DNA from 2 places in the Faecalibacterium butyricigenerans genome. Region 1 is predicted to be linked to the other one. Evidence: riboswitches for the same ligand, from Rfam matches in the RefSeq annotation. Region 1 holds a riboswitch; the other holds the start of a gene.
The links. A riboswitch is a leader RNA that binds a small molecule or an ion and turns the genes downstream of it on or off. The one in region 1 is predicted to bind thiamine pyrophosphate.
Positions count from the first base shown of each region.

Region 1 (20,165 bases):
GCTGTTGTCACCGCTGCCAGAGCCGCCGCTGGATGCACTGCGGTTGACGATGACCGTCACCGAGGCGGACGCCGTGCCGTTGGACACGACCACAGAGGTTGCGCCCGTGCCCACAGCGGTGATGACGCCCTTGGCGCTCACAGAAGCCACCTTGGAGTCGTTCGACTTGAAGGTAAGGGACTGGGAGGCCGAGGAGGGAGTCACTTTTCCGGTGATAGTGCGGCTTGCGCCCGGCTTCAGGACGACGTAACTGGTGTTCAAGTCAATGGACTGACGATCCACGCCGCTGTTGACGACCTTGATGGTGGCCGAGGCGGTCACATCGCCGCTGGTGGCGGTGATGGTGGCGGTGCCGGGGGCAACGCCGGTGACTTTGCCAAAGTTGTTGACGGTGGCCACAGCCGGATTCGAGGAGCTGAGGCTCACGCTGGCGTAATTCGATGCACTGGTGGGCAGCACGCCCAGCGACAGGGAAGTGGTGTCGCCGACGGAGATGGTGTTCGAAGCCAGCGTGATGTCCATCTCCTTGACGATCATGGAGTCGTCCAACTCGGTGGTGATGGTGTAGACGCAGCTGACGCCGTTTGCGCTGGCGACGACCTGCGCCGTGCCGACGCCCACGGCCTGTGCCACGCCCTCAGACGTCACGGACACGATGGTGGGGTCATTGGACAGGAAAGTCACCGTGGCGGTGCGTGCGGCCTTGGCGGGCAGGATGACAGGCGAGAGCTGCTGCGCCGTGCCCACCGTCATGGTGGAGGCGTAGCTGCCGGTCTCGACGCTCTCCACCTCCGCAGCAAGCCACGGCAGAGAGATGGCAGCCGGGGCGGCCGCAAAGGGGCTGGCGGCTCCGGCCGGAAGCGCAGCGCCGCCGGCCAGCAGACCCAGCAGAGCGGCGCTCACGGCCAGCATTTTCGGGTTCAGTTTCATTCTTTCGTACCTCTTTGGGCGTTGGTGTGCGCTCAGCGGAACAGGACGCCCAGAGCCTCCATCGCGTATTCGAAATAGGTCAGCTTGTCGTACTCCACACGGGCGGTGACGCTCATGCCGTTGGACAGATCGACCTTGTCGCCGCTGTTGCTGATGACATAGGTGCTGTCCGGGGTGATGGTCATTTTGTAGTAGGAGCCGGAGGAGCTGGCGGTCACATCGCTGTCGATGGAGGTCACGGTACCGGTCAGGGTGCCGTAGGAGTACTCCGACAGGCCGGTGATGGCGATCTTGCAGGGGTCGCCCACATGGAGGAGGGGCCGGTCGCTGAGGGTGACGTAGGCCACCACCTCGAGGTCACTGTTCTCGCTGGCGACGGTGGCCAGCGGGGTGCCGGCGCTCAACACCATGCCCACCTTATAGGGCGTGTCCATGTGGATGACGCCGGAGGTGGGGGCGTAGATGTAATAGTCGTTGGCGCCGGTGTTCAGGGCGTCCAGCTGGCTCTGCAGATTGTCGATGTTGCTCTGCACGCTGGTCAGGCTGGCGGAGATGGACTGCAGGGTGGAGTAATACAGCGCTTCCACCTCGCTCTGGTTCTGCTCCATCAGGGCTTTGATCTGCTCGTCGGAGTAGCCTGCGGCCTGATAGGGCGAGGCGTCGAAAGCCTTCTGCGCCACCTGACTCTTGTAAGTCTCATACTGGTAGTAGTAGGGCTGATCGTCGATGTCCGTCTCGCTGAAATAGTTCTTGTCGTCCTGAATGGACTTTACCAGCTTCTCGTACTGGGACTTCTGCTTTTTGTAGATGTCCAGCTGGCTCTGGATGCTGTCCTGCTGCATATCGAGGTCGGTGCTCTTGATGTGGGCGATGAGGTCGCCCTCGTTGACGTAGGTGCCCTCAGAGACATTCAGCTCGGTGATGGAGCCGGAGTAGCTGGACATGATGTAGGTCTTGTTGGCGGCCTGCACCGAGCCGCTGGACTGGCTGACGTAGGTGCGGTAGTTTTTGGTGCTCCACACCACGAGGAAAAGCATCAGGGCGGCCGTCAGGAGGACGAGAGCATACCCGAAGGGAGGCAGCTTCTTCTCCATCATGATGCGGCGGTCCTGCAGCTCGGTGATGTCGCGGATGGTCGTCGTCATAATCACTTCGTCTCCATAAAGGTATCGACCACGCCCTCGTCGTCGTCCTGATTGACGAAGACGGTGTAGACGGTGCCGGTCAGCTCCAGCTCATGCTCGAAAGCCATGATGTTCAGCTTCTGGGAGGCAAGGCCGCTCTGGCTCATGGGGCCGACGTAGTGGGCGTACAGGCAGTTGCGCACCCGCAGCACGGCGTCCATGGTGTAGCCGGCCTCCATGCGGGGGATGAGCTGGGTAGCCTGCTGCATCATGTAGACCTCAGGCTGGGGGTTGGGGCCAGCAGGGATCTTGACGCACTGGATGATGGGGCCGAGGGGCTGCGCGCCGCTGCTCTTGATGAAGTTGTGCAGCTGGGTCAGCACGATCTGCATATTGTTGAACTCCTCGGGCTGGATGCGGCGGCTGACCACGTTGGTCAGCTTGAGGGTCTTGTTTTCTGCGGTCTGGATCTCTCTCATGATTTTATACCACCTGTTCTTGGTTTCATTGCTTGTAATAGGCAATAGCAAAAGGTAGAATCTTATTCTGCGGGGGCAATGCGCCGATGGATCGTGCAGTCGATTTGTCCGCAGACAGCTTCAAACTGCTGATTTACTTCACGGTTGGAGAAGCGCAGCACTTCAATGCCATATTGCTCGATGATGCAGCTTCGCTCGTGGTCGTAAAGCACCCCCTGCTCAGTATAGTGCTGAGAGCCGTCTAATTCAATGACCAGCTTTGCTTCTGCGCAATAAAAGTCTACGATAAAAAATTCTATCACGCGCTGTTTGTAGATTTTTATCGGATAATTGCGCAAAAAGCCAAACCAAAGTTTGCGCTCCTGCGGCGTCATTTCGTGACGAAGGCCCCTTGCACGAGAATTTAAGCGGCGGTCATAGGGCAGGTTGTGCACAGGCATAGAACATCTCCTGTTTCTCGATGACCACAAGCCAGAGGCTGCCCGGTCAGGCTGTCCTTCGTCCAACCTCTCAGTCTGCTTCGCAGCCAGCTCCCCTAGTAGGGGAGCCTCTGGCGAAGAGGCGAAACTTTCCGGTATGCCAAGGCCTCCCCTCGCTAGGGGAGGTGGCGCGGCGTCAGCCGTGACGGAGAGGTTTCTACATTTTGCTATCACCTATTACTCATCCTACGATGAATATTAGGCATCACTTTATTATAACGGTTTGGCGGTGCGGAATAAAGGGCCAAACTGTAAATTTAATAAAAAAATAAGATATGCCCGGAGGCAGGTGCCTCCGGGCATACCATTACGAGGCATTGTCATCCGGCGGCCCGAGAGCCGCCGGACGAAATACACTTCAGATTCTAGGGGTTACTGATTAGTAGGTCTCACCGAAAGCGCCCATGACCTTGTCGTTGAAGCCGACCTTGGCATCGGTGGTGCCCAGGGTGTAGGCGACAGAAGCCATGCCCAGAACCTGCATGACCTTGTTGCCGAAGGTCATGTCGTCAGTACGAACAGGATTCTTCGGGTCGGTAACGTCCCACAGGCCGAACATGTTCTGGTTGATGGAACCATCCTCACCGAAGATCTTCTCGCCGTCATCGCCGCCCCAGTTGCCGCTGAACATAACGCCCAGAGTGTTAGCAACAGTAGATGCGAAGAAAGAGTTGCTGATCAGTTTGATCACGTTGGTGTTGAAGGTCTTGACGTTAGAAGCGTTCCAGATAGGAGCGGTGGTGTCAGCCAGAACGGAGAACAGGTCAGCGCCGCCGTAGACGACCTCAGAGTTAACAGCAGTAAAGTTTGCAGGCATCATCATAATGAATTACTCCCTTCAAATGAATGAAAAACAAATTTAGTCGGCCCAGTTCCCAGATGCGCATCCGGAAAGAAAGCCATTTATGTAACCGCGTGCGCACGCGGCTGCAACGAATTAGTAGGTGATGGACTCGCCATCGTCCTCGTCCTCCACCACTTTCGCGGCGGCGGCAGGTGCGGGCTGCTCCGCTTTTTTCTTGTTGCGGAAAATGCCCTGCTGCAGGCTCCAAAGCTCGTAGTACTTGCCCTGCTTTGCCAGCAGCTCTTCGTGGGTGCCCCGCTCCACGATCTCGCCGTGATCCATGACCAAGATGAGGTCACAATCCCGGATGGTCGAGAGGCGGTGGGCGACGATCAGCATCGAGCGGTCTGCAAGCTGGTTGTAGATCATATCAAAGATGGTATTCTCTGTGCCAAAGTCCAGACTGCTGGTGGATTCGTCCAAAATATAGAGGTTCGCATCCTTCAGGAAGGCCCGGGCCAGAGCCAGACGCTGCTTCTCGCCGCCCGAGAGGCCGTTGCCGGCTTCCTCGAGGTAGGTATTGTACTGCAGCGGCAGCTTCCGGATGAACTCGTGGGCATCTGCCTTTTTGGCAGCGGCCTTGACCTCATCGAGGCTGGCCTCCGGTCGGGAAATGCGGATGTTGTCGTAGATGGTCTTGCTGAACAGCTCGACGTTCTGGGGGACATAGGCGATAGCGCGGCGGACAGAGGCATTGCTGTACTCGTCCAGCGGGACACCGCCCACGCTGATGGAACCCTCCTCCGGCTCATAATACTTGAGCAGGAGCTTGGTGATGGTGGATTTGCCGCTGCCGCTGCTGCCCACGAGGGCCACCTTCTTGCCATAGGGGATGGTGAAGGAGACGTGGCTCAGGGCCGGGGAACGGCTGCCGTAGCGGAAGGAGACATCCCTGAATTCAATATCACCGTCGATCTTTTCCATCTCGGTGTATTCCCGGGTCTCGTCCTGCTCGGACTCGTAATCCATGATCTCGGTCAGACGCTTGATGGAGATCTGTGCCTGCTGGATGGACATCTGCAGGCCGACCAGCTCGCTGACCGGAGAAGTAAAGTAAGAGGAAAGGGTGCTGAACGCCATATAACCGCCCAGCGTCATCTCACCATTCAGCACCTGCATGATACCGACGTAGGACGTTACCATGCCGAGGATGGTGGTGATGAGGGTGGAGATAAGGGACTGCACCGTGCTGATCTTGCTGGAGCGCAGGCTTATCTTCAGGCTCTTGATGTACTCCCGCTCCAAAGCCTCCAGCTCCCGGTCTTCCTCTGCATTGCACTTGACCGTCTCGATGCCGCGCAGACTTTCGATCATCTGGCTGTTCAGGATGGCCGACTGCTGCATCGTCTCTTCGTTGATCCGCTTGAAGGGCTGCTTGAAGATGAAGACGAGCAGGATGCTCAACAGGGTAGTGAAGATGGAGATGGAGAAAAGGGTGGCATTCATCCGGAAGAGGATGACGCCGGTGACGCAGGCCATCACAATGTCCATCGCAACGCTCAGCGCGATGCTGGTGAACACCGATTTGATGGTGCTGGCGTCGGAGTAGCGGGTCGTAATTTCGCCGGTCTTGCGGGTGGCGAAGAACTTCATGGGCAGCTTGAAGACGTGCCCGAAGTAGCCCAGCATCAGCGGGATGTCGATCTTGATGGACAGATAGATGAGCACCCACTGCCGCACCATGCTGATAAGGGCGCTGGTGACGCTGACTAGGCTGAACACCAGAATCATCGAAATCAGCAGGCTCTTCAGACCGTAGGGGAGGATCTCATCCATCAATATCTTGTTGAACATCGAGGATGCGATTCCCAGAACTGTCATGATGACCGAGCTGAGGATGGCGTAGAAGAATAGCTTTTTCTGGGGAAGCAGCAGGTCGAGGAAACGCTTGACCATACTGCCATGCTCCTGCTTGCCTGCCTTGAACTCCGAGGTGGGGGTCAGCAGGAGCAGGACGCCGGTAAAGTTCTTGTAGAACTCATCGAGGGAGATCTTCTTCAGCTCTTTTGCCGGGTCGCCGATGATGACGTAATCCCGACACTTGAACTTCTTCCCCTCGTCGGCGCATTTTTTTCGTGCTTCCTCTTCCTTGAGGACGTGCCGCCGACGCTCGCCGTCGTCCTTGATGGTCGTCTTTTTGAAGACGGTCACGAAGTGGGCGAGGCCCTCGTCGGTGATGACCTGCGCGATGCAGGGGACGGAAAACTCACTGAGGAAATTTTCGCGGTCTACGCGGACGGCGGCGGTGCTGAACCCCAGCTCCTCCGCGGCCTTCTGCAGACCGGTCAGGTTTGTGCCTTTCAGGTCCGTACCCATCATGTCCCGCAGGCGGGTGATGGTGATCTCCTTTTTGTAATGGAGGCACACCATTGCGAGACAGGCGGCAGCGCAGTCGGTAGTGTCGTGCTGCCGGACGTAGGTATAACGCATAGATGCTTCCTTTTTGGTTTCTATCTCAAAACGCCCCTGCGCCAGCTGGCGGACGGACGGTTTGGCGAAGAAGAAAGGGCTTCTGACTGCTGCGCCTTACACACTTCTTGATAAAAGCAGCATACAGCTCTCTGCCTCGCCCCGCCCTGCGGCCAAGCGGAGCAGAGAGCAGCTGCTATCAAAAGAAGGGAGCGCCTACCCTTTGATCATTTTGGTCGGCCCGGAGAGGGTATTTTGACGTATCATCTCCTGAACCTTGGGCATAGTATAACACATTCTGTCGGCTTGTTCAAGAGGACAATTTTTAATAAACCCTTAATTTTTGAAAAAAATGTGAAAAAATTCTCAGTTTGGTAACAAAAGAAATGCACAAAAGCGCGGCGAACCGCGAAAGTCCGCCGCGCTTTTTTTACAGATTGCTTAGAATGCTAAAAGAATTAGAGGACAGTGCCATCAATCTTAGCAACCTTCTTGACAGTCAGGACAGCAGCATCCTTCATGCCCAGAGTGTAGACAACAGAAGCCAGACCCAGAGTGGTCATGATCTTGTTGCCGAAGTTCTGGTCGTCACCAGTAGCAACATGGCCGACCTTGTACAGAGCGGAGAGGGCACCGTCGTCGCCGAAGATCTTGTCCTCGCCCCAGTTGCCACCGAACATGGTGCCCAGAGTAGCATTCAGCAGCATACCGGTGAAGCTGTTGCTGATCAGGGTGATAACATTGCTGTTGAAACGCTTCACGCTCTCAGCAGTCCAAGCGTTGGGCAGGTAATCAGCCACAGCGCCGCCGTAGACGACCTCTGCATTGACAGCAGAGAAGTTTGCAGGCATCATCATAATGAATTACTCCCTTCAAATGAAAAAAAACGAATATGATCGGTCTCCTCCCGGTTGCGCAACCGGGAAAACCTATGTAACCGAGTGCGCACTCGGCAACATCACGAGTTAAGTGGGCTGTAGTGCCTTTTTTGGAGACACCTCTACTACATTTTACCATACTTCCCCATCTGCCACAAGGCCAAACGGCCAAGAAAACAGCCAAAACAGGGAAAAAGTAGAAAAAATGCATGGAAAGTACGCTGCCGCCTGCCCCTCACAGCCGCTCGGCTGGGGCAAAAACGCCAGAATCTCCAAAAAATCCATTACAGCTTGGATGTAGTGTAACACAAATACGCCATTTCTTCAAGAGGACTTTTTTTAATTTACCCTTAATTTTTGAAAATAATGTGAAAAAGGCTACAGTTTGGTTACACGAGAGAGGGAAACCTCTCCGTCATTGCTTCGCAATGCCACCTCCCCTACCGAGGGGAGGCCTTGGCATACCGGAAAGCTTTGCCTCTTCGCCAGAGGCTCCCCTACTAGGGGAGCTGGCGAGCAAATGCGAGACTGAGAGGTTGGACAAAGGAAGAGCTGCCCTAAGAGAACGAGCTTGACGGGCTGGCAAACAAAAAGCGGCAGGGAAAGCTCCCCGCCGCAAAAGCGCCTCTTGCCTGACTCGAACAGGCGACACCCTGATTAACAGTCAGGTGCTCTAACCGACTGAGCTAAAGAGGCAGATATTCATTTCTCTGCGGCCTTGCCGCGAGAAGTATTATACCGCATCTCGGGAGAGTTTGCAAGGGGTTTTTGTGATTTTTTGCACACTTATTGGTTTTGTAGTGCTCCTGTAAGGCTCTCCCCTTGGGAGAGCTGGCGCGAAGCGCCTGAGAGGGCAAGGACGCTCACAGCGAAACTGCTGCGCGGTGATAACATCCCTCTGACAAAGAGCCTGCCTATCGCTGTGCCTGCAGCTCTATCGCCATGGGCTTGCCCTCTCCGTCACCTGCGGTGACACCTCTCCCAAAGGGAGAGGCTTTGTCCCCCCTCCCGACTCTTTTCCCCCTCCCGCTCTGCTACCATAGAGAGAGGGGGGTGGGGCTTGTGCGGACGGTCATCTATCTGGACGTGCTGCTTTTGGTGAATTTCGTGGTGGGGGCGGCGTTCCTGCTGGCGGCGGGGCTGCTGTGCGGGGCGTGCTGTTCGCCGCTGCGGCTGGTGGGCGGCGCGGGGACGGCGGCGGTGTCGTCGCTGGTCCTTTTGGCCCCCACCGCGCCGTGGCCGCTGGCCCTTACTTATAAAGGTACGACTGCCGCCCTCTGCGTGGCTGCGGCCTACGGCTGGCAGGGCGTGCGGAACACCGCCCGGCTGACGGCATGGTTCATCCTGCTCAACCTGACCCTTACGGGGGCGCTGTTCCTGCCCGGCGCGGCCTGCAACAACCTCAGCTTCTACCTGCCGGTGTCGCCGGGGCTGCTGCTGGCGTCCACGGCGGGGGTCTGCGGCGGGGTGCAGGGGGTGATGCACCTTCTGGGACGCAGTGGCTCGGCCTGCTTCGAGGCCCGGCTCCGTGTGGCGGGGCAGAGCGTGGAGCTGAAAGCCCTCTGCGACACCGGTTTCCACGTACAGGAGCCGCTTTCGGGCCGGGCCGTGGTGTTGGTGCGGCTGGGGGCGGTGCGTCTGCCCGAGGCGCTGCAAACCTATCTGGAACGCTGCCTCGCGGGCGGCGGGGGAGAGCCGAGGCCGGAATGGGGCGTGCGGTTCGTGCCCTGCCAGACCGTCGCGGGCCACTGTCTGCTGCCCGCCCTGCCCGCTGCGCTTTCCTGCGGCGGCAGGACGCAGGAGGGCATCTATGCGGCCTTCTGCGATACGCCGCCCCCGCAGGGCGGCTGGACGGCCCTCGTCAGCGCGGAGATGGCGTCGCTGTTGGGGAAATGAGGATACGATGGGAGGAAATCTGCCTGTGTTTCAACGATTTGTAAAGTTTTTGCAGGGCCTTTGGGCCAGACTCAGCTGGACGGGCGGCGCGCACTACCTCAGCGGCGGGCCGGGGCTGCCCCCGCCCCTGACCCCGGAGGAGGAAAAAGCCCTTCTGGCCCGGATGGCCGACGGCGACCCCGCCGCCCGGGATGCGCTGATCACCCACAATCTGCGGCTGGTGGTCTACCTTGCCAAGAAGTATGAGGGCAGCGGCGTCCCCTCGGAGGATATGGTGTCCATCGGGACGATCGGCCTCATCAAGGCCGTGAACACCTTCACCCCGGAGCGGAGCATCAAGCTGGCCACCTACGCCAGCCGCTGCATCGGCAACGAGATCCTGATGTACCTGCGCAAAAGCTCCAACCGTCGGCAGGAGGCCAGCATCGACGAGCCGCTGAACATCGACGGCGACGGCAACGAGCTGCTGCTGTCGGACGTGCTGAGCAGCGAGGAGAATCAGGTGGGCCAGCGCCTTGAGCAGGACGCCGAGCGGGCCAGCCTCCGCCGCTCGGTGGAGCAGCTCTCGCCCCGGGAGCGGCAGATCATGGAGCTGCGCTTCGGCCTGCTGGACGGCGTGGAGCGGACCCAGAAGGAGGTGGCCGATGCCATCGGCATCAGCCAGAGCTACATCTCCCGGCTGGAAAAGCGCATCATACGGCAGCTGAGGGAACAGCTGGGGGAGTAAACCTCTCAGTCTCGCATTCGCTCGACAAGGCCGGGTTGCGGCTCTCAGCGTCTGCTTCGCTGTCGCTTGCATCCTGCTGGCCGCTGCCCCAACAACGACTCCCTGTTTCTGCCACTGGCAGCGGTCGTCGTTGTTGCCCCTACCGAGGGGAGCCTCTGGCGAAGAGGGAAAACTTTCCGGTATGCCAAGGCCTCTCCTCGGTAGGAGAGGTGGCAGCGCGTCAGCGCTGACGGAGAGGTTATCCTCCTAAATTTGGAATGAATGCCGCCCCGCCCCTGCGGCCATACTTCCGGTGAAACTAAGACACCGGAGGCTAGAGAGGATGTACAACAAGGTGGAACTGTGCGGTGTGAACACCGCCGAGCTGCCGATCCTGTCCGAGCAGGAGAAGCGCGATCTGCTCACCCGGGCGCGGGCAGGGGACAAGGCGGCTCGTCAAAGCATGATCGAGGGCAACCTGCGGCTGGTGCTCAGCGTCGTGCAGCGCTTTTCGCAGCGGGGCGAGAATATGGACGACCTCTTTCAGGTGGGGTGCATCGGCCTCATCAAGGCCATCGACAACTTCGACCCGGCCCAGCAGGTGCGGTTCTCCACCTACGGTGTGCCGATGATCATCGGCGAGATACGGCGATTCCTGCGGGACAACAACGCCCTGCGGGTGAGCCGCAGCCTCCGGGACACGGCCTACCGGGCCATGCAGTCCCGCGAGGAGCTGGAAAAGCAGCTGGGCCGTGAGCCGACCGTGGAGGAGATCGCCCAGAAGACCGGCCTGCCCCGCCGGGAGGTGTCGGCGGCGCTGGAATCGGTGGTGGAGCCGTTGAGCCTCGAGGAGCCGGTCTACGCCGACGGCGGGGATGCCGTCTACGTCATCGATCAGGTGCGCGACCCCGACGGCGAGGACAGCTGGATCAGCGGGCTGCAGTTCCGCCAGACTGTGGCGGGCCTCACCCCGCGGGAGAAGCGTATCATGGAGCTGCGGTATCTCAAGGGTAAGACGCAGATGGAGGTGGCGCAGGAGATCGGCATCAGTCAGGCGCAGGTGAGCCGTCTGGAAAAGGCGGCACTGGAGCAGTTCCACCAGCAGACATGACAAAAGCGGCGGTACACAGTGCACCGCCGCTCTTGTTATCGGGGCTTGTGGTATTTCTCCCGGGTGGCCGCGCCACCCCGCAGGTGGCGCTCGGCTTTGTTCCGGGCCAGCACCATCTGCACCTGCCGGAACAGCTCCGGCCCTACCGTCCGCAGCCGCACCGACACGTCCTTGTGGACGGTGGATTTGCTGCACCCGAAGGCCCGCGCCGCCGCCCGCACGGTGGCTCCATGCTCCACGATGTACTCTCCCAGCAGCAGCGCCCTCTGTTCCGGATCACCTTTCATGACTGCTCCCTCCCGCCAAAATGTGCTTGTTCCAGAATATGTGTCCGGCTGGCTCGATATGCTGCCGGGGGCTTGACTTTTGACGCAGAGCGGCTATACTGAAAGCGGACATGAAAACAGGGGCGCCGTGAGGCTGAGATCTGCTGTGGGCAGAGACCCTTGAACCTGATCCGGGTAATGCCGGCGTAGGTAGTTTGCGGAAAGGTCCCGATTTTCACAAACAGCCCGTGCGCCTGCCAGAAAAGCAGGCGCATTTTGTTTTTGTGTACTATTGTTATGAGAAGAGGAATCCTTATGTCGAAATCTTACTCCAAGACCCGGGTGCTGGTGGAGTGCGCGCTGATGATCGCCATCGGCACCGTGCTGTCCAACATCAAAATTTTCACCATGCCCAACGGCGGCAGCGTCACTCTGCTGAGTATGCTGCCCTTTGTGCTCGTCTCCTTCCGCCACGGCGTCAAGTGGGGTCTGTTCACCGGTCTGGTGAACGGCTGCCTGCAGATGCTTCTGGGCTTTTGGGCACCCCCAACGCCCACCTTCCTCTACTTCCTCGGCGAGATCCTGCTGGACTATCTGGTGGCGTTCATGGCTCTGGGCACGGCAGAGTTCTTTGCCCGCCCCTTCAAGAACCGGATGGTCGGCGTGGCCGTCGGTACGGCTGTTGCAGGCTTCCTGCGCTTTATGTGCAGCTTTTTGTCCGGCGTCCTCGTCTGGGGCAACCTGAATGAGGGCCTGAGCGCATGGACCTACAGCCTCGGGTACAATGCCAGCTACATGCTGCCGGAGACTCTCCTGACCGTGGTGGGTGCTGTGCTGCTCATCAAGGCGGCCCCCCAGATCTTCGACCGCCAGTACGCTAAGGCCTGAATGATACCAGAATAAGAGTCCCGCCGGAGCCTGAAAAGCCCCGGCGGGATTTTTTTGCACGATTTTGAAAAAAGATGTTGACAACTGCTCTTTTGACTGGTATAATAAACCACGTCGTCAGGGACGACACACCAGCTCTGGGGGATTAGCTCAGCTGGGAGAGCGCTTGCATGGCATGCAAGAGGTCAGCGGTTCGATCCCGCTATTCTCCACCAAAAAGCACTGTACTTCGCAGGAAGTACGGTGCTTTTCTTTTTGCTGAAGCCGATGGGGACTGCATTGCTTTGCCTGCAGTGTTTTCGGCCCAGTGACACCCCGAAAAAAATATGCTGCCCCGGAGCAGACCGGGCAAAGCAAAGCCTCGGAAAGCTCTGGGGGCAGCATCTCTCATTTATGTTTATGGTTCGGTCAGGTGTGGGTGCAGAGGTACTCCACCCATGCGTCATACCCGGCGGGCAGCAGATGGTAACCGTCCGGCTGGGCGTATTCGGCGATCAGGTCGCCGTTCTCGTCGGCCAGCGCCTCCCAGAGGTTCAGGAAGGTGCAGCCCTTTTCCAGTGCGATGGCCGAGAGGGCGTCGTTGATCTCACACAGGCGCTGTTTGTAGAGGCCGGGGGACTTCTGGCTCACTTCGGGCCGGACGGGGGTGATGGACTGGACGTAGATCTTCGTGTTGGGCAGCGCCTGCGAGATCATGTCCAGCATCAGCCGGTAGTAGGTGAGGAAGCTGGAATAGTCGTTGTCGGCGGTGAGCACATTGGTGCCCAGCAGGATGTAGAGCGCCCGGGGCTGCTGGGAGGCCAGCGCCTCCATCGGGATCTCCTTTTCGCCGTCGGCCCGGCGGCAGGTGGTGTTGTTGACAACGGCGTTGGGGCCGACACCCTTGTAGGCGCAGAAATGGGCGTTGGGCAGGCCGGTGTCGTACATCTGCATCCCCTGCGTCAGGCTGTCGCCCAAGAAGCTGACGTCCGAAAAGCTGCTCCGCTCCACGGCGGGGCTGGCGGTCTGGGCTGCAAGGCGGAAATCCATCGCGGTCATGCCGTTGTCGAGGGTCTGGACGTTGAGGCGGCGGGCCGGAGTGTAGCTGATGGTGTTCCACTCGCTGCCGGTCAGCTCCTGCTGCAGGATGGTGGGGCCTTGCTGGGCGGCATTGGGGGACGGCTCACGGTGGAGACGCTTCCAGAGGATGCCCACAGCGGCCAGAAGCACCAAAAGGATGAGCAGCGCGGCGGTGATGAACACCCTGCGCCAGCGCCGGTGAAGGATGCGGCGGCGATATTCCTGATAATCTGCCATAATGTCCTCCTGTGGCGGAACGATAGCTTTCACCCCTATTATACAGCACCGCTCCGGCCCGTGCAACCCGTGAGGAAAAATTCCCATATTCAGGGGGCCTGCCCTTGCGTTTCCTATTCTAAATATGATATACTAAAGTGAATCAAATATGATAGGGAGGCTTTCACGATGCCATTTACTCCGAAATTGACTTATAAAGGCAAGCCCCTCGTCCGCAAGGACAATGAGCTGTATTATGGCTGTATGACCGACCCGTATGTGCTTTATCTGCAGATCCAGTCCACCAAGACGGTGGGCGGCGTGGATGTGGCAGACAAGGTCCATCTGCAGCTGCTCTCTACCGATGAATCCAAGCCCCGTGAGGCCCGCGTGGCCCGTCAGACCACCAAGAACGGCCTGTACAATGCGCTGGACATCGGCAGCATCTGGCTGCAGAAGGCAAACGAGAACGTCTGAACCCAAATCGCAAGCTGCTGAAAGGGGCTGCCCCGCAAGGGGGCGGCCCCTTTTTTGCTGCACGAATATTTTGCGTTCTGCGGAACTTTGTGGTATACTTAATCTGATATTTTATGCACAAAAGGCAGGAATGAAATTATGCTGCAAAATCCAGAACTGCATTATCTGGACAACGCCGCCACCACCATCGTCGCTCCCGAGGTGGCAGACGTGATAGACAAGGCCATGCGGGAGCACTGGGCCAATCCGTCCAGCCTCTACGCCCCGGGAGCGCGGAGCGAAGAGGCCCTGAACGCGGCCCGCGCCGCTGTGGCCCGCACGCTGGGCTGCAAGTCGAAGGAGCTGTACTTCACCTCCTGCGGCAGCGAGGGCAACAATCTGGCTCTTCTGGGCGCGGCCCAGACCCGCACCTTCGGCAAGGGCATCGTGGTGTCGGGCTTCGAGCACCCCAGCGTCCAGCGCCCGCTGGAGCGTCTGGCCGCGCAGGGCTATCACGTCACCGTGGTGGCCCCGCAGCCTGACGGCACGCTGGACATGGGCAGGATGCTGGAAGCGGTGGACAAGAACACCATCCTCGTGGCCTGCATGATGGTCAACAACGAGATCGGCACCCGCAACGATGTGGAGCGTCTGGCCGCGGAGGTCAAGCGCCGCAACAGCCGCACCATCGTCCATGTGGACGCGGTGCAGGCGTGGATGCGGGTGCCCATCAAGCTGGACAACATCGACACGATGGCGGTCAGCGGCCACAAGATCCATGCGCCCAAGGGCGTCGGTGCCCTCTATCTGAGCGACCGGCTGGTGCAGGCGTTCCAGCCGCCTTACCTCGGCGGCGAGCAGGAGCGCGGCCTCCGCCCCGGCACCGAGAACCTGCCCTATGCGATGGGCCTCGCCGCAGCAGCCACCCGCCTTGCGGGCAGCATCCGGAGCCGCGATAAGGCCATGCGTGCCCTCAACGACCGTCTGCGCGCCGGCCTTTCCATCTTCCCGGAGGTGGAGATCAACAGCCCGGCGGGGGCGGTGCCTGAGGTGCTGAACTTCAGTGAGAACTGCATCAAGAGCGAGACCATGCTGGCGTGGCTGTCGGAGAAGCAGATCTATGTCTCGTCGGCCAGCGCCTGCGGCAGGGGACAGCCCAGCCACACGCTGGCGGCGATGGGCCGTGACCCGCTGGCCATTGATACGGCCATCCGAGTGTCCTTCTGTGCCGACAACACCCCGGAGGATGTGGATGCCTTCCTCGAGCGCTTTGAGGACGGCATGAAGCATTTGCAGAGAATCAGAAAGTAAGGGGCGCGTTCCGGGAGCTTTCTCCTCGGACACGAATCGGGCCATTCCATCACCCGCCCTATTGCCTTCGGCAACAGGGTCCCACCCCAGCGGACGGTCCTCGGAGAAACTCCCGGAACACCGACGAACGCACAACATAATATCAGGAGTAACTACTATGCGAGAAGTCATTATGGGCTATCAGGGCGAGATGTCCCTGAAGGGCCTCAACCGCAACCAGTTCGAATCGACGATGATGAAGATCCTGCGCTACCGCCTCAAGACGGTGGGCAGGTTCCGCGTCTACTGCACCCAGTCCACCTTCTACATGGAGCCGGAGGAGGACGACATCGACATGGACCTCGCCTTTGAGCGGGTGAGCAAGGTGTTCGGTCTCGCCGCGCTCAGCCGCGCCGTGGTCTGCGAGAAGGACTTTGACACCATCTGCCAGACCGCCGAGGACTATCTGGGCGACAGTCTCCATGGCATCAAGACCTTCAAGGTGGAGGCCCGCCGCTCGGACAAGACTTTCCCCATGACCAGCCCTGAGCTGATGCGGGAGCTGGGCGCTTACCTGCTGGGCAAGCACAACTACCTGCGGGTGGACGTCAAGAACCCGCAGTTCAAGGTCATCGTGGAGATCCGCGATTACGGCGCGTATATCCACGGCCCGAAAATACAGGGTGAGGGCGGCCTGCCGGTGGGCACCTCCGGCCGCGCCCTCAATATGCTCTCCGGCGGCATCGACAGCCCGGTGGCGGCGTACCGGATGGCAAAGCGCGGTCTCGGCCTCGACCACATCCATTTTGCGTCCCCTCCGTATACTTCGGAGCGTGCAAAACTGAAAGTCAAGGCGCTGGCCCAGCGGATCACCCCCTATACCGGCAGCACCAACCTCTTTGTGGTGCCCTACACCAAGCCGCAGGAGTACATCCGCGACAACGCTCCGGACGTCCTCTTCACCGTCCTGATGCGCCGCAGCATGATGCGCATTGCCAACATCATCGCCAAGAAGCAGGGCTGTGAGGCCCTCGTCACCGGCGAGAGCCTTGCACAGGTGGCCAGCCAGACCGTCAAGGCCCTGCAGTGCACCGATGCCGCGCAGGACCTGCCTATCCTCCGCCCCCTGATCGGCATGGACAAGACTGAGATCGTCGAGACGGCCCGCCACATCAATACCTTTGAGACGAGCATCCTGCCCTACGAGGACTGCTGCACCATCTTCACCCCGCCGCACCCGAAGATCCGCCCCGAGCTGGAAGAGATCCTTGAGGCCGAGGCCGGGATGCCCGGTCTGGCCCAGCTGGAAGCCGAAGCTGCCGAGGCCACCGAGCGCATCCGTCTGCGCATCACCGACAACGTGGAATTCGAGGGCTGAGCCATGACAGCAGAGATCATCAGTGTGGGCACCGAGCTTCTTCTCGGCAATATCCTCAACACCAACGCGCAGTACCTCAGCCGGGAGCTGGCCGATTTGGGCATCACCGTCCAGCGGGAGAGCACCATCGGCGACAACCATGACCGTCTGGCCGACTTCGTCAACGAGGCCAAGAGCCGCTGCGACCTGCTGGTCTTCACCGGCGGCCTCGGCCCCACGGCGGACGACCTGACCAAAGAGACCGTCGCCGCCTGCTTCGGCGACGAGCTGGTCTTCGATGCGTCCGAGTGGGAGAAGATCACCGGCTACTTTGCCCGCACCGGCCGTGAGACGACCCCCAACAACCGCAAGCAGGCGATGGTGCCAGTCAGGGGCCATAAGATCATCAACAACCATGGGACTGCGCCCGGTGCATGGTTCGAGCAGGATGGCCGCTGTGCTGTCCTCATGCCCGGCGTGCCCCACGAGATGAAAGCCATGTGGACTGAGAGCGTCCGCCCCCTGCTGATGGAGCGCCAGAACTGCACCCTCCACTCCGTCACTCTCCGGGTGCTGGGCGGCGAGAGCGACATCGAGTATAGAGTCCGTGACCTGCTGGAAAACCCGAATCCCACCGCCGCCATCTACTGCAAGACCGGCGAGTGCGAGATCCGGATCACGGCCCGCGCCCGCTCCGACGAGGACGGCGAAAAAATGTGCCGCGCATATGCCAAAAAGTTCTATGATACGCTGGGCGATGCGGTGTATGATGAGGATGTGGCCGGGCTGGAAGAGACGGTGGTGGATACCCTGAAGGAAAAGGGGCTGACCATCTCCACCGCTGAGAGCTGCACCGGCGGACTCATCGCCCAGCGGCTGACCTCCGTGTCCGGCTCCAGCGAGGTGTTCGGCTATGGCTTCGTGACCTACTGGGAGCAGGCCAAGACCAAACTCGTGGGTGTAGACCCGGCGGTCATCGGGAAATACAACGTCGTGTCCGCTCCCGTGGCGGCACAGATGGCACTGGGCGCGGCAGCGGCCTCGGGGGCCGACATCGCCCTGAGCGTCACCGGCGTGGCCGGCCCGACCGGCGGCGATGAGGTCCGCCCCGTGGGCACCGTCTATCTCGGCGCTGCCCGGGATGGCGTGGCCTATGTCAAAAAGCTCTTCGTCTCCCGGCCCGACCGTGCGCTGGTGCGTGCCCGGGCCGCACAGGCGGCACTGGAGCTGGGTCTGCGACTGGCGCAGGGCAAAGTCCCCGAAGGGACGCAGGCCCTCACCGCCGCCCGGCAGTCGGACGACGCGGCGCTGGCCGCGCTGGACAGGGCTTTCGTCCGGGAAACATCATAATAAGGGGTTGATGGGATTTGGCAGAGGAGACCCGCTGTGTGCTGCGCCTGTACGGTGCGCCGCAGGGACGGCTGGCAGCTGCGGTGGCGCGGTTTGCGCCCCAGTGGAGGGCAGAGGCCCAGTGGAAGTGCCGGGGCGCAGAGACGCTGCTGGCTGTCCATGCAGATACGCCCTCTGGGCTGAAAAAAGCGGCCCAGAGCCTGCGCAGCAGCTTCGGTGCAGATGTGTATGGGGCAGGGGATACCAGTCTGGCGGCTGCCGCCGTGCAGGCGCTGGAAGCCCATGACCGGCTGCTGGCCTGCGGCGATGCCGCCGCCGGTGCTCTGCTGGAAGCCCGGCTCGAGAAGGTGTCCGGCGCGGAGAAGGTCTACGACTTCGGCACCATGAGCTACGCCGACGCCAAGACCGGCCCCCAGATCGAAAAGCGTGCCCGGGCCAAGCTCGGCGGGGAGGGGGACAAGCCCGAACCTGTCCGTCTGGCCCTTGCCCGGGCGCAGGCGGCCCGCCGCATCGTGGGCACAGAGCTGGCTGTGGCCTGCGCGGAGCGGGAGAGCGACCATGTTCTGGTGCTCAGTGCGAAAAAGGGCTGCTGGCTCCGCACGGTCCCCGCAGCGGACAACGCCGCGCTTTGGCTGCTGGACATGATACGCCGCGCCGCCGCCGGTCTGCCGCAGGCAGAGGGGACAGGCTTCCTCCCCGCCGGACAGGCCGCCCAGAACCACGCCGAAACCCCGCCACAAAAGAAGAAGCACCCCCTCCGCGTCCTGCTGGCGGTGCTCTTGCTGCTGGCGCTGGCGGCTCTGGGCGGTGGGTGGTATCTCACCGGCGGCGACCTTGCCGCCCTTCCGGAGCGGCTGAAGGCCCTGCACCTGCCCGAGTGGATCACCCTCTGGCAGGCCCACGAGCCGAAGCCCGGCGCAAGACTGATATAAAACACAAGGAGGCCGCTTCCCGGCGCAGAGTCGGGAGGCGGCCTCGTTTTTCTACAGCACAAAACCCCGCCGCAAAAGGGAGATTCCCAATGCGGCGGGGCATTTGTGTTAAAATACAGTCAAGTGACAGTGCTTAGAGCTGGCTCTGGTATTCCTTGCGGTAGCCTTCCAGCTCCTTCTGGTTGCCATAGACGAAGTGGCCGTTTGCGATCTCTTCCCAGACCGGCTTGTCCACGCTGTAATCGTGGCAGGAGGGGTCGTAGACCAGAAGCTTCTTCTTCTTTTCCAGACCCGGGTCGGGGATGGGGACGGCGCTCAGCAGAGCCTTGGTGTAGGGGTGCAGGGGATGGAGGAACAGCTCTTCAGCCTCTGCAAGCTCCACGATGCGGCCCTTGCTGATGACGGCGATGCGGTCAGAGATGAACCGGACGACCGACAGGTCGTGCGCGATGAACAGGTAAGTCAGACCGCGGGACTTCTTCATGCTGTTCAGCAGGTTCAGCACCTGTGCACGGATGGAGACGTCCAGTGCGGAGATCGGCTCGTCGGCCACGATGAACTCCGGCTCCATGACCAGCGCACGGGCGATGCCGATGCGCTGGCGCTGGCCGCCCGAGAACTCATGGGGGAAGCGGGAGGCAAACTCCGGCAGCAGACCGACCTCGTGCAGAGCGTTCATGACCTTTTCGTGCAGGTCATCCTGATCTTTGTACAGGTGGTGGTTCAGCAGACCCTCCGCCACGATGTACTCGACCTTGGCGCGCTCGTTCAGAGAGGCCATGGGGTCCTGAAAGATCATCTGCACCTTGCGGATGACCTCGCGGTCCAGCTCCTTGGGGATCTTGCCGTTGATCTTCTGGCCCTTGAAGAAGATGTCGCCGCCCGAGGTCGGGTTGATGCGGCAGATGGCACGGCCAATGGTGGTCTTGCCGGAGCCGGACTCGCCGACCAGCGAGAAGGTCTCGCCCTTGTAGATGTCAAAATTGACGTGGTCCACGGCCACGAACTTCTTTTTGCCGGAGCCAAAGGTGATCTGAAGGTCTTTCAGCTCAATCAGCTTTTCGCGTTCAGCCATTTAAGTTGGAACCTCCCATCTTTCCCATTTTTTCACGCAGGTTCTGGATGGAGTGCGGACGCTCGATCTTGGGAGCGCGCGGGTCCAGATACCAGGTCTTTGCCGCGTGGGTCTCGGACACCTGAAAGAACGGAGGTTCTGCCACGAAGTCGATGGCCAGCGCGTGCTTGTTGCGGGGCGCAAATGCGTCACCCTTGATCTCATTGAACAGGTTCGGCGGCGTGCCGTCGATGGTGGGCAGAGCCTCGCCCTTGGTGCCCAGCTGAGGCAGAGCCTGCAGCAGCGCCCAAGTGTAGGGATGCCATGCATCGTAGAAGATCTCTTCCACGGTGCCGTACTCGACGATCTGGCCGGCGTACATGACGGCCACGCGGTCGGCCACGTTGGCCACAACACCCAAGTCATGGGTGATGTAGATGA
Region 1 is NZ_JAJEQL010000004.1:68,190-88,354, forward strand. Features, by position in the region: gene LKD23_RS02765 (Ig-like domain-containing protein) at 1-930, opposite strand, end outside; gene LKD23_RS02770 (HlyD family secretion protein) at 963-2,075, opposite strand; gene LKD23_RS02775 (hypothetical protein) at 2,078-2,533, opposite strand; gene LKD23_RS02780 (endonuclease domain-containing protein) at 2,596-2,973, opposite strand; gene LKD23_RS02785 (hypothetical protein) at 3,392-3,835, opposite strand; gene LKD23_RS02790 (peptidase domain-containing ABC transporter) at 3,950-6,286, opposite strand; gene LKD23_RS02795 (hypothetical protein) at 6,724-7,122, opposite strand; tRNA gene LKD23_RS02800 (tRNA-Asn) at 7,766-7,839, opposite strand; gene LKD23_RS02805 (sigma-E processing peptidase SpoIIGA) at 8,206-9,039, shown strand; gene LKD23_RS02810 (sigma-70 family RNA polymerase sigma factor) at 9,047-9,766, shown strand; gene sigG (RNA polymerase sporulation sigma factor SigG) at 10,089-10,856, shown strand; gene LKD23_RS02820 (sporulation transcriptional regulator SpoIIID) at 10,892-11,143, opposite strand; TPP riboswitch at 11,252-11,352, shown strand; gene thiT (energy-coupled thiamine transporter ThiT) at 11,438-12,010, shown strand; tRNA gene LKD23_RS02830 (tRNA-Ala) at 12,150-12,225, shown strand; gene LKD23_RS02835 (GDSL-type esterase/lipase family protein) at 12,419-13,306, opposite strand; gene LKD23_RS02840 (hypothetical protein) at 13,475-13,762, shown strand; gene LKD23_RS02845 (cysteine desulfurase family protein) at 13,901-15,052, shown strand; gene thiI (tRNA uracil 4-sulfurtransferase ThiI) at 15,210-16,409, shown strand; gene LKD23_RS02855 (competence/damage-inducible protein A) at 16,413-17,738, shown strand; gene LKD23_RS02860 (CinA family protein) at 17,756-18,670, shown strand; gene LKD23_RS02865 (ATP-binding cassette domain-containing protein) at 18,804-19,745, opposite strand; gene LKD23_RS02870 (ABC transporter ATP-binding protein) at 19,738-20,165, opposite strand, start outside.

Region 2 (9,141 bases), on a different contig from region 1:
GAGCGGTTGATGGGCACATGGATGACGTCGGTGTAGCCCTCGTCCACATACTGGCAGTACTTCTCACAGAACTGGATGGGGGTGATGGCAGCCGTGGAGGGGATGCCCTTAGCGGCCCGCATCTTGTCGTAGAACTCCTCGGGGGTGTATTTCTCGCGCTCCACAATATCCTCGTCGTCCAGCAGGATATGGAAGCCCATGATGTCGATGCCGTATTTTTCGGCCAGCTCCTGCGGGATGTCGCAGGAGGAGTCGGTCAGAATCGCAATTTTGCTCATAGTATCCCTCATTTCCATTCATAATCTCGCAGATGGCCGTGGTCCAGCAGCTCCGGAAAATCCCACTGGCGCAGCACCTCGTACACACCCACAGCGACGCTGTTGGACAGGTTCAGGCTGCGGCAGGTGTCCCGCATGGGCATCCGGATGCAGTGCTCCTGATTGGCTGCCAGCAGCGCTTCCGGCAGCCCGGCGTCCTCCCGGCCAAACACGAGGTAGGCCCCGTCCGGGTAGGCGACGTCGGTGTAGCGCTGGGGCGCTTTGGTCGTAAAGTAGTAGAACGGCCCGGCGTTCCGGGCGAAGAAGTCGTCCAGACCATCATAATAGCTGATGTCCAGATAGTGCCAGTAGTCCAGCCCGGCGTGCTTGAGCTTCCGGTCGTCGATGGCAAAGCCCATCGGCCCCACCAGATGGAGGCGGCAGGCCGTGCAGGCGCAGGTGCGGGCCACGTTGCCGGTGTTCTGCGGGATGCGCGGCTCCACCAGCACGATGTTCAGGGTCGGTTTTTTGCTCATATCCGCCGCCTCACTCTTCCCGCAGCGGGCACAGCCGGGGCAGCAGAGGCTCGAACCAGACGCCGAAGCGGGTGTCCTGGTCATAGGGCGTCTTCTGGATGGCCAGCGCCACAAATTCCGCTGCATTGTCTGCCGCCGCGCTCAGGGCGTTGCCCTGAATCAGCGAGCCGATGAGCACCGCGCCGTAGAGGTCGCCCGTGCCGGGGAAATTGCGGGCGATGTGCAGCTTTTTGACCACGAAGCGTTCGCGGCCCGCACCGGCGCAGGCAATGTACTTGTCCAGCTGTAAGCCCGTGACCACCACGTTAGGGGCCAGCGCCGCCGCCAGCTCGTCGGCCAGCGCCTGTGCGCCCGCCTCGTCCAGCGGGTCGGGCAGGGGCTTTTCCAGCAGCAGCCCGGCCTCGGTGGCGTTGGGCAGGATAAGGTCGGCCCGGCGGCAGAGCTGCCGCATCCGGTCGATGAAGGCCGGGGTGACGGTGGTGTAGGCCCTGCCGTTATCCCCCATCACGGGGTCTACCACCTTGTAGGCCGAGGGCCAGAGGTCGAAGGCTTTCTCGGCCAGCGCGGCCTGCGCCTCGCCCCCGAGGTAGCCGGTGTAAATGCAGTCAAAGCTCAGCCCCAGCTCCCGGTAGTGCTCCAGCGCGGCCTCCCCGTAGGCGCAGCCGTCCAGACGAGCCGGAGCGCCAAAGCCGCCGGTGTGGGTGGAGAGCATCACCGTGGGCAGGGCCACCGGCTGGATGCCCATGACGCTGAGCACCGGCAGGATGACCGCCAGACTACAGCGCCCCACGCCGGAAAGGTCGTGGATACAGAGAACTTTTTTCGGTTCTGTTATCTTCAGCAAAAAAGAAACCTCCTTCGCAGGATATGCCTTTTCCCATAAGCCGGGCCAGCCCACAGCCAGCCCAGTTTATCAGAATATGATACAGTATACCACATTTTCCTGCACAAAAAAAGCGTATAGTGAATCCTTTGGTGGAAATACTAGCCTCACCGCCCAAAATTTCCGATTCGAAAGGAGTTTCTCCCATGAAAAACGAACACGCAAGCTCCACCGCCCCGCTCCTGCTCGGCATGGCCGCCGGGGCCGCACTGGGTGCTGCCGGCGTCATGGCCACCAACACCAGCCAGCGCCAGATGCGCCGCACCGCCCGCAAGCTGGCGAAGGGCGCCGAGCACGCCGTGAGCCAGCTGGACAAGATGGTGGATGATTTCGTCGAGCGCCGGATGGACGGCTGACCGGGCCGATACAACAGCACCCCGGCTTTCCCTTTTTAAGGGAGGCCGGGGTGCTGCTGTCTGTCGGGGCAGAAGGCTTTGCGCCGTACCGCCGATTTTATTTCAGGTATGCTTCCGCGCTCTTGGAGATCTCTGCCTCCACCTTCTCGGCGGCTTCCTTATTATGATGGAAACCCACCTCAGAGATTTAGAAACAGCATTCCAAGCACCACGCCGCCCACCATAAGCGCGGCAATGGCCAAGTCGTACCAGTGCACCCGGGGCACTGTATAGTAGGTACGCGGTGCCTCCCCGCAGAAGCCCTTGGACTCCATGGCCATGGCGATGGACTCCGACCATCGGACGCTGTTGACCAGCATCGTGAAGACCGGCTTCATGGAGAGCGGCCCCATTTTCAGACCACGCACCGCAAAAGCTGTGCGCACCTGCGCATACTCCCGTGCCATTCCCGGCATCAGGTGGAACGCCGCCAAGATGCCATAGGCAAACTTAGGCGGGAGGTGGCACTGGTGGAGCAGGCTCGCAATAAAGAAATCGCCCTCGGTGGAAAGCGCGAACAGGATGCCCAGCCCCGCATAGGCCAGCAGACGGGTCGCCAGCTGCAGCGCCGTATACAGGTTCTGGGACATTGCCGCACGCACGCTGTAAGGCATGGCCGACAGACTGCTCATATCTACGATCTGCGTGCTGCCGCCCCGGGCATAGTAAAGGCCCATTACAAACAAGCCAAATGCCGCGACGCAGGCAGGAAGCAGGATGACACCGATCTTTTTCAGGCTTACCCGGGAGCAGAACACCAACAGCAACAGGCAGACGGCCAGTACCAGCAGGTTCAGGCTGACCAGATACTCGAATGAGAGCAGAATGACACAGACCAGCACCGTAAATGCTTTTACGGTAGGATTCCAGCGTTCCAGCATTTACAGCACCTCCCCGGCGGTTTTTTCCACCAGCATGGTGTCTTCCAGCCGGTAGATTTTATCGGCCCAAGCCGCAGCCAGCTCGGTATCGTGGGTGATGAAGATTACCGTCAGTCCCTCCTGCTCCACTTTCTCCCGCAGATGCTCCATGATCGCGTTCACCGAGCGGGAATCCTGACCATAGGTAGGTTCATCCAGTAAGAGCAGCTCCTGTCCGCCTGCCAACACCGAGAGGACAGCCAGCCGCCGCTGCTGGCCCTGACTGAGCATATAGGGCGAATAGCGCCGCTGCCGTTTCAGGCCGTAGCGGTCCAGCAATTCCTCGGCACGCTGGCGGCAGGCTTCGTCAGAGAGGCCCGGCTCCCAGAGTCGCAGCCCCACACAGACCTCGTCCTCCACATTCTGGGTGACGAATTGGTTCGCAGGGTTCTGGAAAACGATGCCAATATGGCGATACAGCTCTTTAAGCTTCATTTTTTCAATGTCCCGCCCCTGAAACAAGATCTGTCCCGTGTAGGGGTGCTGCCTGAGCACCGAGAGAAACGTGGTGGTCTTTCCGGTGCCACTGGGGCCAAGAACAGCGGTCATACAGCCCGCCGGGAAATCCGCATCCGTATTCTGCACCAAAAAGGGAGCATCGTACACCGGTCGGCCCCACTTGCGCCGGGTGGGCAGCCCCTTGCGGATGCTGACTCCCCGGAACTGCAGCAGCGGTTTGCCCTCTGCCGGGCGGGCCACAGTCCGTTCCGACCGGGAACCCGGGTAAAACAGGCCAAGCCGCTCAAAATCCGCGCGGTGCTCCGGCAGATTCTTGCAGTTGATGCTCCGGGCGGCCACTCTGCCGCCCTCTTCCAGCAGGATGATCTCATCCGCAGCCTCCAGCCAGAGGTCTGCCCTATGGTCGATGGCCAGAATGGTCCGGCCGGAGGCTTTCATTCTGAGCAGCATCTCCAGCAGCTGGATCGCCGCCTCGTGGTCCAGATTTGCAAAGCTTTCGTCCAGCAGGATGCAGCGGCTCTCCATGACATAGAGGCAGGAGAGAGCCGCTTTCTGTTTTTCGCCGCCGGACAGGGTCGAAAGGGGCTGATCCAGCAGCGGCGCGATGCCAAGCTCTGCGGCGGCCTGTTCGATTCGTTCATCCATCTTCCCGGCAGGGATACAGATGTTTTCCAGACAGAAGCGCATCTCCTCCCGCAGGGTATTCATGCAGAACTGCAAGTCGGGATTCTGGAACAGCACCGTCAGGTAGGCGGCGCGCTTCTGGGGGTCCAGCGTCTTTAGATCCTGCCCGTACAGCCGGATGATGCCGCTTTCCAAAAAGCCGCCGTTCTCAGGGTAGAGTCCTGCGGCCACCGCAGCCAGCGTGCTTTTTCCGCAGCCGCTGCCGCCCATCAGGACCGTAAGCGTCCCAGCCGGAATGGTCAGGCTGGTATGATCCAGAATGTTGCGCCTGCCTTTTTCCTGATAGCGGAACACGACATCTTCCAGCTCCAGCGCGAGATCAGCCGACATTCCTTAGTCCTCCAGATCCATGTCCTGCCCCTGTGCCACAGCATAGCCCTTCAGGACACCTGCCTTGACGAGGCCATCGGCCAGCATCGGGGTGATGAAGCCATCAAAGACGATGGCGCTGATGATCCGCACCACCAGCATGATGGCCAGCACGGGAACCGCGATCTTGCTGTAGCCGCTGATGAACAGGTTGTAGATCAGGGTGAGGACAGAGCAGATGACTGCGCCTTGGATCATGGTCAACCGGTCAAACTTTTTGTAGCGTTTCAGCGCAATGATAAGCTCAAAGCCAAGGCCCTGCACCAGACCGGACAGGATGATGATGGGTCCGAAATAGTTGCCGTACAGGCATTCCAGCACAGCCGCCAGCAGCTCCGCGATGAGGCCGGTGCCGGGCTTGCGCATGACATAGATACCGAATGCGCCTGCCATGAAGTAGATGCCATAGAACGGCTCATAGCCCAGAGAGGCCATGCCGAACGGGGTCAGCATCCCGTACAGGACGCCGCCGATGTAGGTGCAGCCAAGGTAGACCACGCCAAACAACACGGCGCTGATGGCGATCAACAGAACATCTTTCAGTTTCCAATTCTTCGTATTCATTTTAGTTTTCCTCCGTCGGGCTGTTGCAGTTCATGGTAAAGTGCAGGACATAGTGGTGGACTGCCGGGGCATTCTCCATCCGCTCACACACATGGGTCAGGTAGGTGAACACATCCTGCACGTCGCCGTCAATGCGGGTAGCGTAGTGAATGGTCTTGGGGTTCAGGCCCTCCTCCTGTGCCATATACCACACCTTGGCGATCTCGTCGATATACTGGGCATCGCCCAGCGGATACAGAGCCAGCTTGCAGTGGACCGGGAAGTGGATGTCCTTCACCAGCTCTGCATTGGGGGCTTCGCCCTCACGATTCAGTACTGTATCCCCGGACACGTCCCCCGGGCAGCCCTTGGAGAACTGTCCTTCCAGCGCCATGTGGACGCCGGGGCGGTAAGCGTTCAGGAACAGGGCCTGTACAGCGTCTGCCACATAGGGCAGCTTGCCGCGGTAGACCGTCGAAAGGGCATCCGTCTCGCTCCACACGGCGGAGGTGTCCGTCTTTTCCAGCGCGCCCAGAATGATCTCGATGTATTTATCCGACATCGGGTACAGGGTAAAGCGGCAGCCTGCAATGGGCAGTTCCGTGCCACGGCCTGCCCAGGGCAGGTCCGGACGGTTGCAGCCGGTACAGCAGTTTTCAGTTTTCATAGTCTTTCCTTCTTTTTTGTTTGTGCAAAATAAAAGGGATGCTTTTCGTCCGGAAAGCATCCCCCTTGCCAGCGAGTCAAACGGCCCACTGTATCAAGCAGCAGAAATGCATTTCCTACGCCGGTATTATCCGGATCAGGTGCAGGGAGTCGGGTGTGAACCCTCTCAGCATAAGGCCCCTCCAGCATTCTGATGATTCTCTTTTTATTGCCACTGCATAGCATACCGCAGCCGTGCAGAAATGTCAAATATTTGTTGCACTTTGGTGAAGGGTGGCGGCTTCCACTGTGATCATGGAGACGTTCATGGGCTTCTGGCGATGTCTATCGATTCACGAAATTCAGCGCCAGCACAAGCACCAGCATGTGCACAGGGTAAAAGGCATAGCAGGCATACTGGAATGGTTTGCTGTGGCAGCCCTGCCGCCCGCGATACAGCCAGATGGGCACCAGCGCCAGCAGCGCAAACCCCTGCTGGCAAAGCTCAAACTCCATGCCGAACAGCCGGATGGGGTACATCAACCCGCCCAGAAGCTCCACATTGATCCAGTACAGGGTCAACGCCTGTCCCAGCAGGCACCACCATTTCCGGCCCCGGAAGAGGTAGAAGGCGAACACAGTCAGCACGCCAGCGCCGTAGTAATCCGTCATACCCAGTGTTCCCAGCAGCGCTCCTGCTGCCACTACTACGGCACACACCGGCAGTGAGACCCAGAGCTTTTGCTTTTTGCGCACCGTTTCCATCAGATGCACACCCAAAAGCCCCAGCAGCAGCGTCCAGATCACGTTCTGGTGCACCGGGTAGAACCATGTCCCGCCATACATCAGGTCAAAGGGCACTTCCGAAAGCAGTGCAAACAGCAGCAGCCGCAGGGCATAACGCTTCAGGTTTCGGGTGTAAAAGTAGCCTTCTACCGCCATAAACGCAAAGATGGGAAACGCCAGCCGCCCGGCACAGGTCAGCCAGTCCTGCGCCGGCAGAAGGGTCGCCCAGAGGTGATCCATCAGCATCAGTGCCATGGCAATGATATGAAGTGCTGCTGCGCTAAGCTCAAAGCGGCTGACAGCAGAGGGTCTGCGGCTGTATGTCTGCATTCTGTTTTCCTCTTTCTCTTGTCGGGATTCTGTCTCTTATCGTGTTTCCGTGCACAGCTCCTTCCAGCGCTGCGCCGGGATCACCGGCTCGGTGACAAACGCCTCCGGGGCAGGGGCAAGGATGTGCCGCGTCACTCGAAAAAGCTCGTTCGCGTCGCACAAGATGCACGCCGCGTCGCCAAATTTTGTGTTTTTCGCTGCGCCACAGTCCAGATACGCCTGCTCCAGCTTGACGAAATCCTCCGAGATGTGGGGCTGCTGCGCATTGTAGTGGCGGCGCATATAAACGGTGTGCTCTGCCCCGGCTTCATCCACCACAGTGAGCTGCAAGGGCTTGTCGGTAAGCCGGTTGGGGACGTTCAGCACCTCCTCCACGCTGTGAAGGAAGGTGTTCCGGGCATGGCTGACGCCCAGCAGCAGGATCTTTCCACCGACCGCCCGCAGACGGTCGTAGCAGCCACCGGGGGTGCAGGGGGTGTTGTTTTCCAGTTCCCCTGCCAGATATTCTGCTGCGCCCCTGCCGCAGGCCGCGATGCTGTGCGTAGGATGAAGAGAACGCACTACCCCGGGCCGCTGCCGGAACAGTTCCGGCAGGATGCCCACGCAGCAGGGACTGCGGCGGACATCGAACACCGGGTGGTCCTGATCGATGGACTGCCATGTGTGGGTGGGCAGCAACAGCAGACCCTCCGCAAAGAACTCCATCAGCGCGTCCAGAACCGTGTCTGCACCGCCCTCGACAGCACCAATGGACTTCATGGAGGAGTGGATGAGAATGGTCTCAGTGCCAGTCAGCCCCATGGCAGCAAGATCCTGCTGGAGGGTCTGTTTTGTGTATGTCATGCGGTTTCTCCTTTTTCACATCGCGGTTTTTCAAAAATAGTACCCGATCAGAGCGTCATCGCTCTCACCCGATTCACAGGATGTACTCCATCTGCCGTTCCTTTGTTTTCATGCCCATCTTTTCGTAGAAGTGCTCTGCCGGGGTGTTTCCTGCCCAGACGTTCAGGGTCACTTCATAGCAGCCCAGTTCTTTTGCCTGCTGCTTCACATATTCAAACAGACTTTCTCCGATGTGCTGCCCCCGTGCCTGCCGGTCAACGCAAAGGTCATCAATAAACAACGACTTGAAGGGCACCATGTTGGTGGAAAAAGGCTGCTCCTGCATCTGACAGAAGGCATAGCCTCTGCACACATCATCCTCGTCTACGGCAACGTAGATGGGTTTCTCCTCCTGCTTCAGAAGCTCTTCCAGTTCACAGACGGTGTATTTGGTGGTGTCGGGAATAAAAATATCCGGGCGGATCTCTGCATGGATCTGCAATACCTGCCCCAGCAGGGCAAGGAGTCTTGGAATATCTTTTTCCTCTGCTTTCCGAATCTTCATTTCACTTTTCCTCAAAGCTTTTTCAAAGCTGCCCGTTTTCCGCGGTGGTTCCTATGTCGGCATCCACCGGCAGCTTATCCTCAAACATTCTCTTTATCAGACTGGAATTGGAACAGGTTCAGCCCGGTAACAGGGTCATACGCACGGTCTACCGTTCCGTCCAGAACATCGACCACCATCTCGCAGGTGGCGCTGACCACTGCCCGGTTCAGATGTCCGCCGAACACCTCGCCCTTGTCGTTCCCGGCGCTCATATGCAGGTGGGTGTAAAATTCACCGTTCATGGTGTTGATGGTGCCGGTCAGAGAAACGATCTCAAAGCTGCCGCTGAAGGTGTTGGCGTAGTATCTCTTTTCCGCCACATTGTACACGCCCACCGTAAAGCTGTTGGTAGCCCCTAGTGCCTGAACGGCGGCGAGGCGGATGTTTTCCTTCAGCGCAAGCTCCTTTACTTTTTCAAGGATTTCCTCGTCCTTATCGATGCGGACAATGATCTTACTGCCAAAGCGTTTCCAGAATGTTATAGAAGCCAATCAAGTTTGCTTCCACATAGGCATCAGGGTTCGTAATGGAATAGCGGACACCCGCCTGCGCACCGAGGTTCACTACGATTTCCGGCTTATACTGCTCAAAGATAGATTCGATCACAGCCTTGTCTGCCAGATTACCTTTTACGAAGCTGAAATTGTCAAACTGCTCCAATTCGTTCAAACGTGCTTCCTTCAGGCGCACATCATAATAGTGGTTCATGTTGTCCAGACCCACAACCTTGACACCCTCCACCGTGGAGAGCAGTCTCTTTGCAAGGTTAGAACCGATAAAACCAGCTACACCCGTGATAAAAACACTCTTGTTTCTCAGATTGATTTTCGTTTTATTTCCGTCATTCATGTACATTCTGCACTCCTCACTTTTTCTATATAAACAGCAACAAACCCACGGCGGAT
Region 2 is NZ_JAJEQL010000012.1:61,098-70,238, reverse strand. Features, by position in the region: gene LKD23_RS06640 (DegV family protein) at 1-296, opposite strand, end outside; gene LKD23_RS06635 (tRNA (cytidine(34)-2'-O)-methyltransferase) at 287-793, opposite strand; gene LKD23_RS06630 (PfkB family carbohydrate kinase) at 804-1,637, opposite strand; gene LKD23_RS06625 (hypothetical protein) at 1,823-2,032, shown strand; gene LKD23_RS06620 (energy-coupling factor transporter transmembrane component T family protein) at 2,212-2,952, opposite strand; gene LKD23_RS06615 (ABC transporter ATP-binding protein) at 2,953-4,464, opposite strand; gene LKD23_RS06610 (ECF transporter S component) at 4,468-5,067, opposite strand; gene LKD23_RS06605 (YkoF family thiamine/hydroxymethylpyrimidine-binding protein) at 5,069-5,713, opposite strand; TPP riboswitch at 5,808-5,906, opposite strand; gene LKD23_RS06600 (TraX family protein) at 6,037-6,807, opposite strand; gene LKD23_RS06595 (AAC(3) family N-acetyltransferase) at 6,844-7,650, opposite strand; gene LKD23_RS06590 (GNAT family N-acetyltransferase) at 7,724-8,194, opposite strand; gene LKD23_RS06585 (PPC domain-containing DNA-binding protein) at 8,275-8,727, opposite strand; partial or broken gene LKD23_RS06580 (GDP-mannose 4,6-dehydratase) at 8,705-9,085, opposite strand.
Region 2: another riboswitch for thiamine pyrophosphate. It lies ahead of LKD23_RS06605 (YkoF family thiamine/hydroxymethylpyrimidine-binding protein); the one in region 1 lies ahead of thiT (energy-coupled thiamine transporter ThiT).